DNA from 3 places in the Xenorhabdus sp. TS4 genome. Region 3 is predicted to be linked to each of the others. Evidence: predicted binding sites of a transcription regulator. Region 3 holds the regulator's gene; each other region holds the start of a gene.
What was found. Region 3 encodes PurR, which represses purine synthesis genes. Its sites were predicted from a motif close to CANGCAAACGTTTGCNTG; they were not measured.
Positions count from the first base shown of each region.

Region 1 (2,280 bases), on a different contig from region 3:
AAATATCAGAAGCCGCTTTGACTGACTCTACAACAGCACAATCATCACCACTATTTACTTTTGTGCCTATTTCAGGCAAATCAACAAATACCATATCTCCCAATAAATTCTGGGCATGTTCGGTAATGCCTACGGTATATTCACCATTTCCTTCCGAGCGAACCCATTCATGTGATTCTGTATATTTTAATTCTACTGGTACATGACTCATCGTTGCCTTCTCCTTGTTTTTTGTTCAATCTACAAGTGATTTGCCCATCCGTACAAAGCCAGGTTTAACAACCTGAACAGGAATTTCACGATTACGGAGCTGGACAACCGCCTGTTCACCAATACCTTGCGGTACACGTGCAAGGGCTATACTAAATCCTAAGGTTGGAGAGAATGTTCCGCTGGTAATTACTCCAGAACGCATTTCTCCGGAACCATCAGTGAAACTGACAGTTAAACCACCACGCAATACCCCTTTTTCACGCATGACCAGTCCAACTAATTGTTCAGTATTCGTTTCACGTTGTCTTTCCAATGCTTCACGGCCAATGAACTGACGATCTTCCGGTTTCCAGGCAATTGTCCAGCCCATGTTGGCGGCCAACGGTGAAATAGTTTCATCCATTTCTTGACCATAAAGGTTCATGCCCGCTTCAAGACGCAATGTGTCACGCGCCCCCAATCCTGCAGGTTTTACCCCTACAGCCAACAACTGCTGCCAGAAATCTGCCGCGTGTTCTTTAGGCAGTGCAATTTCATAACCTGCTTCACCGGTATAACCCGTCGTAGCAATAAATAGATTTCCCGACTGGACACCAAAGAAAGGTTTAATGCCAGTTATCGTCTGCTTCTGCTCATCGCTTAGCAGTGATTGAACTTTCACTTGCGCGTTTGGTCCCTGAACAGCAATCAGAGCCAAATCATCACGCACAGTCATTTCAACGTCATATTTCTCAGCATGTTGGTTAATCCATGCCAGGTCTTTCTCGCGGGTCGCTGAATTCACAACCATGCGATAAAAGTTATCAGTGAAGAAATAAACAATCAGGTCATCAATAACGCCAGCGGAAGCATTTAACATTGCGGTATACAGTGCTTTGCCCTGCTCGGTGAGTTTAGCAATGTCATTGGCCAGAAGATAACGGAGAAAATCACGACAACCTGGACCGTGTAGATCCACAATTGTCATATGGGAAACGTCGAACATACCGGCATCAGTACGCACTGTATGATGCTCGTCGATTTGTGAACCATAGTGCAGGGGCATCATCCAGCCATGAAAATCTACCATGCGTGCTCCGCATGCCAGATGTTGATCATATAGTGGGGTGTGTTTTGACATTATTTCCCTCTTTACATTCTTGACATGAAAACATTCGTGACCTGAAAAAACAGACGGCGCATTAACCGGCAGGTGTTGGATCATGAAGCAAAGAAACGGTTAATCACGCAAACGATACCTTGGGATCAGAAGTTACCACTGAAACAGGAAATGAACCATAAAATAAATTAGCTGCATTGCAGCGGCAATCCAAAAAGACCCTTATTGCCATGCAGAATTTTTGTCTAATTTATTACACAAAAACACTCAAAATTTTTAACAAATGACAGAAAACAATATTTTTAGATTGAAAAAAGGCTAAAGTATGAAGTAAATCGACTTAACACACTTTAGCCTAATATGAGAAAAACTAATTCTAATTCGCGGGCTGAATTAGATTTTTTCAACCGAAGCGGTTTGAGAGATTAGCCAATCAGGAAGGTCATTTAGCCCCATTGCATGACGAAGCAATTGCGGCTTCATTGCCGGTAAGTGATCAGCCAAGGATAACCCAATACCGCGCAATAATTTTTTAGCCGGGTTATTGCCATCAAATAGCTGACGAAAACCCTGCATACCTGCAAGCATAACCGCCGCACTGTGTTTACGGCGACGCTCATAACGCCCTAAATAGAGATACTGGCCGATGTCTTTTCCTTGCTGGTTTAAACGGCTCAATTCACCTATCAGTTCTGCCACATCCATAAATCCGAGATTAACCCCCTGACCAGCCAGTGGGTGGATAGTGTGTGCTGCATCGCCCAAGAGTGCCAATCTATGAGCGGCAAAATTGCGGGCATAACGCCCCGTCAATGGAATGGTTTGTCGATCACTGATCAGTTCACATTGACCAAGACGCATATCAAATGTCGCGCTTAGCTGCCGATTGAACAACGCGGATTCCATAGATTTGCGCTGTTGCGCAGATTCAGCCGGTAGTGACCACACAATTGAACATAAGTGAGGAT
Region 1 is NZ_NKHQ01000024.1:92,884-95,163, forward strand. It holds gene gcvH (glycine cleavage system protein GcvH) at 1-211, opposite strand, end outside; gene gcvT (glycine cleavage system aminomethyltransferase GcvT) at 236-1,333, opposite strand; gene ubiI (FAD-dependent 2-octaprenylphenol hydroxylase) at 1,706-2,280, opposite strand, start outside.
Region 1: the regulator PurR is predicted to act here: its motif matches at 1,438-1,455, upstream of gcvT (glycine cleavage system aminomethyltransferase GcvT).

Region 2 (2,280 bases), on a different contig from region 3:
TAATACTATAACCACGACTCAACGTTGCCAGTGGGCTAACAGCCTCCATGCGCGAACAGGAAATGGCAAATTTTTCCCGATAATGCCCTAATTGCCGTTCAATGGACTGTCTCAAACGAAAGTCAAGTTGCTGGATAGATTGGTTATAACGCTGAATTTCCCGCTCAGGATGGATTTGCAACAATCGCTGATTCAACTTCTCATATGAAACTGAGCGCTGTTTTAGGTAACGTAAAAAACTATCAATCAACTTTTGCCGTAACTCAGCTAAATGATTCTGCTGACGCGCCAATTGCAAATCAGGACGTTGCTGCTGGAGGCGGTGCTGCAATACATTAAATCTCTGTTGTTTTTGAGCAAAGAAATAATCCATTGCCATTTCCAGGCGTTGTTGCAGGGATTGTATTTGTCGTAATAACTCTATTTGATTGCGGCTAACTAACTCTGCTGCCGCAGAAGGCGTCGGTGCGCGTAAATCAGCGACAAAATCCGCAATGGTGACATCGGTTTCATGGCCGACAGCACTAACAATGGGAATATGGCTTTGGAATATTGCCCGTGCCACTTGTTCATCATTGAAACACCACAAATCTTCCAAAGATCCTCCACCACGTCCGACAATCAAAACGTCGCACTCTTGTCGCGCATTTGCCAGTTCAATTGCCTGAATAATCTGTAATGGCGCTTCGGCTCCCTGAACAGCTGTGGGATAAATGACAATTGGTAAGGAAGGATCACGGCGTTTCAGGATATGCAGAATATCATGCAGTGCTGCGCCGCTGGTGGAAGTGATGACACCGAGTTGTTTTGCAGGAGAGGGGAGTGATTTTTTATGAATTTGATCGAACAAGCCTTCGGTGGAAAGATTTTGCTTTAACATTTCAAACTGTTGTTGAAGCAAACCATCTCCGGCAGGCTGGATACTTTCTACAATCAGTTGATAATCACCCCTGGGCTCATACAAGGTGATTTGTGCCCGAACCAATACTTGCTGACCATTTTGTGGCCGAAACGTTGCCCTCAAATTGTGACTGCGAAACATGGCAGCACGAACTTGTGCTCGCTCATCTTTTAACGTGAAGTACCAATGCCCTGACGATGGCTGAGAAAAATTGGATATTTCGGCGGATAACCAAATTCTGCCCATTTCCAGCTCAAGTAACTGACGAACAGTCTGATTTAAACGGCTAACAGAAAAAATTCCGGTATTGGTTGGTAGTGACATGTGAGCTAGATCAAACTTCAAAACAATGACTTAATTGACTGATATTAATCCCATCATATTACTAATCAAGAATTTTTTTTAAAAAATGCTGGAGGCAACCGATTTCGGCCTGTATAATGCCGCGGCAATATTTTATCCCTCTTATTGCTCCATAGCCTGGTGAGATATTGCCCATGTTACGAATTAAAAAAGAAGCATTAACTTTTGACGATGTATTGTTGGTTCCTGCCCACTCAACAGTCTTGCCTAACACAGCAGATTTGTCCACTCAATTAACTTCCACTATTCGCCTGAACATACCTATGCTTTCCGCAGCCATGGATACTGTGACGGAATTTTCACTGGCAATCGCACTGGCACAAGAAGGGGGCATCGGCTTCATTCATAAGAATATGTCGATTGAACGCCAGGCTGAAGAAGTCAGCCGCGTGAAGAAACATGAGAGTGGCGTGGTAACTGATCCTGTCACTGTCACGCCACAAACGACCTTGCGCGAAGTCCATGCACTGGCCGAACGTAATGGTTTTGCAGGTTACCCAGTGGTAACAGGAAAGAACGAACTGGTAGGTATCATTACGGGTCGTGATGTGCGCTTTGTTACTGATCTGGAACAACCTGTGACTGCGGTGATGACGCCTAAAGAACGTTTGGTGACGGTAAAAGAAGGCGAAGCCCGTGAAGTTGTTTTGCAGAAAATGCACGAACAACGTGTTGAAAAAGCGCTGGTTGTTGATGATAACTTTCACTTGCTTGGCTTGATTACGGTGAAAGATTTCCAGAAAGCAGAGCGTAAACCAAACGCATGTAAAGACGAGCAAGGCCGTCTGCGTGTTGGCGCTGCGGTGGGAGCAGGTTCTGGCAACGAAGAACGTATTGATGCATTGGTTGCTGCGGGGGTCGATGTACTGCTGATTGACTCTTCCCATGGCCATTCTGAAGGTGTGTTGCAGCGTATCCGTGAAACTCGCGCTAAGTATCCTGATCTGCCAATCATCGGCGGTAACGTAGCGACGGGTGAAGGTGCTAAAGCACTGGTAAAAGCGGGTGTGAATGCA
Region 2 is NZ_NKHQ01000082.1:4,073-6,352, reverse strand. It holds gene xseA (exodeoxyribonuclease VII large subunit) at 1-1,225, opposite strand, end outside; gene guaB (IMP dehydrogenase) at 1,399-2,280, shown strand, end outside.
Region 2: the regulator PurR is predicted to act here: its motif matches at 1,317-1,334, upstream of guaB (IMP dehydrogenase).

Region 3 (2,280 bases):
GCTTGATGGATGGATTGTGTGTAGGTATGGTGCCTAAACACCGTGCGCAACCGCTGATCCGTAAAGGCAAGTTGATTACACTTGAACTTGAACAACCATTGCCTGACAGCCCATGCTGCTTAACATGGTCGCAAAAAAGCCATTCACCGGCATTAAGCTGGTTACTTGATTATCTGGGGGATAGCGAAACGCTTAATGCCGAATGGCTGCAAGAAAATTAACCGTCAGCGGCGATAATCGATAAAAGGTCCATCTGCAACAGAGCGCCGTTCAACAAGGCGTGGGTGGACTTCGATAGTTTGTGCATCCTCACGTTTATTGACGATCCTGTCCAGTAACATTGAAAAGGCCATTTGCCCTAAACGCTCTTTGGGTTGGTGGATGGTTGTTAATGCTGGCGTAAAATAGCGGGCATTGCGAATATTATCATAACCGATGATTGAAATGTCTTGTGGAACGCGTAATCCCAACTCATCGGCTGCACAAATTGCTCCCATAGCCATGACATCTCCACCACAAAAAACAGCAGTTGGACGATGTTTTTGATTCAGGATCTTGTACATAGCTTGATAACCGGACTCAGGTTCAAAATCACCTTGTACAATCCACTCATCCCGAATAGCGATATTGGCTTCTTTTAGTGCTTTAAGGAAACCTTGGTGGCGCCCTCCTCCAGTATTTCTTGCCAATGGCCCAGGAATAGATGCAATATCACGATGACCACGTTCAATGAGATAACGGCCAGCCAGGTAACCACCATGAAAGGCATTATCAATAATTGCATCGGTAAAATCGCCTCTGGATTCTCCCCAATCCATGACTACCATAGGAATATTACGATAGCCTTCCAACATGTTCAAAAGTTGCTCAGGATATTCTGAACACATTACCAGCAAACCATCTACTCGTTTTTGTGCCAGCATCGCGAGGTAAGCTTTCTGTTTATCAAGGTTGTTATGAGAATTACATAAAATCAATGTATAACCTTTGCTATAGCAGCTATTTTCAACCGATTCTATAATCTCAGCAAAGTAGGGTGCTTCACTTGATGTTGCCAGCAATCCAATGGATTTGGTGTGGTTAACTTTCAAGCTGCGGGCAACGGCACTGGGAGAATAGTTCAATTCTTTAATAGCGGCCCAAACTGCGGCCTTTGTATCTTCGGCGACGAAACGGGTTTTATTGATCACATGGGATACGGTTGTAGTCGAAACACCAGCGCGTTTAGCCACATCTTTAATCGTTGCCATGAAAAAAGGACTCCTGACCTTCTGGTCTAATTTATATACCCTTTATCTTTCTTGTCGGGTATAGCTATTTGTTAATCGTTTACCAATATATTTATATACAGGGTGATGGTTGGCAATAATTTAGCGGTAAACCTTGAATTTTGTCTGATCTAGCTCAAAAGTGAAAGCAATAATCGATGCTATAAAGAGTATGGATTAAATATTGCGGTATGATTTTTAGATAATATGGCAAATAACTGCTTAAAATTTAGGATGTTGAAGTGTCTTAATTTTCACATTGAGGATGTTCTATGGATACAGATCTGAAATTGGGATTATTGGCCGCCAGTAGTGCATTAATCATGATTGTTTTTCTGGGGAGCCTCTGCCTGATCTGATCAAGATCTAAAAGAAGAATTTGTAGTCCCACTTACTTTAAAGGGGGGGTTCTCCAGCATACGAAATTCCGCGCATGAAGGAAAACCTGCCCTTATTATTTCAAGCTAGTATTAAGAACGAATCTTATTAAGCCAGATTTTCTTCAACAAATTTCCAGTTGACCAGAGCCCAGAAGTGCTCTAAATATTGAGGGCGTGCATTGCGGTAATCAATGTAATATGCGTGCTCCCAAACATCAACGGTCAGTACTGGCTTATCTTCGCCAGTCAATGGGGTTGCTGCATTAGAAGAGTTAACAATAGCCAGAGTGCCATCAACTTTCTTGACTAACCAAGTCCAACCAGAACCAAAGTTTTTCAGGGCTGCGTCAGTGAATTGCTGTTTGAACTCAGCAAAAGAGCCGAAAGCATTGTTGATAGCGTCTGCTACTTTTCCGGTTGGTTCGCCACCACCATTTGGTGACAGGCTATGCCAGTAGAAAGTATGGTTCCAAACTTGTGCTGCGTTATTGAAGATACCACCTTCAGATGTTTTGATAATCTCTTCCAGAGATTTTCCGGCAAACTCAGTATCTTTAATCAGATTATTCAGGTTTACAACATAAGCGTTGTGATGTTTGCCGTAGTGGTATTCCAGGGTTTCTGCAGAAATG
Region 3 is NZ_NKHQ01000079.1:60,883-63,162, forward strand. It holds gene punR (DNA-binding transcriptional activator PunR) at 1-221, shown strand, start outside; gene purR (HTH-type transcriptional repressor PurR) at 225-1,250, opposite strand; gene sodB (superoxide dismutase [Fe]) at 1,755-2,280, opposite strand, start outside.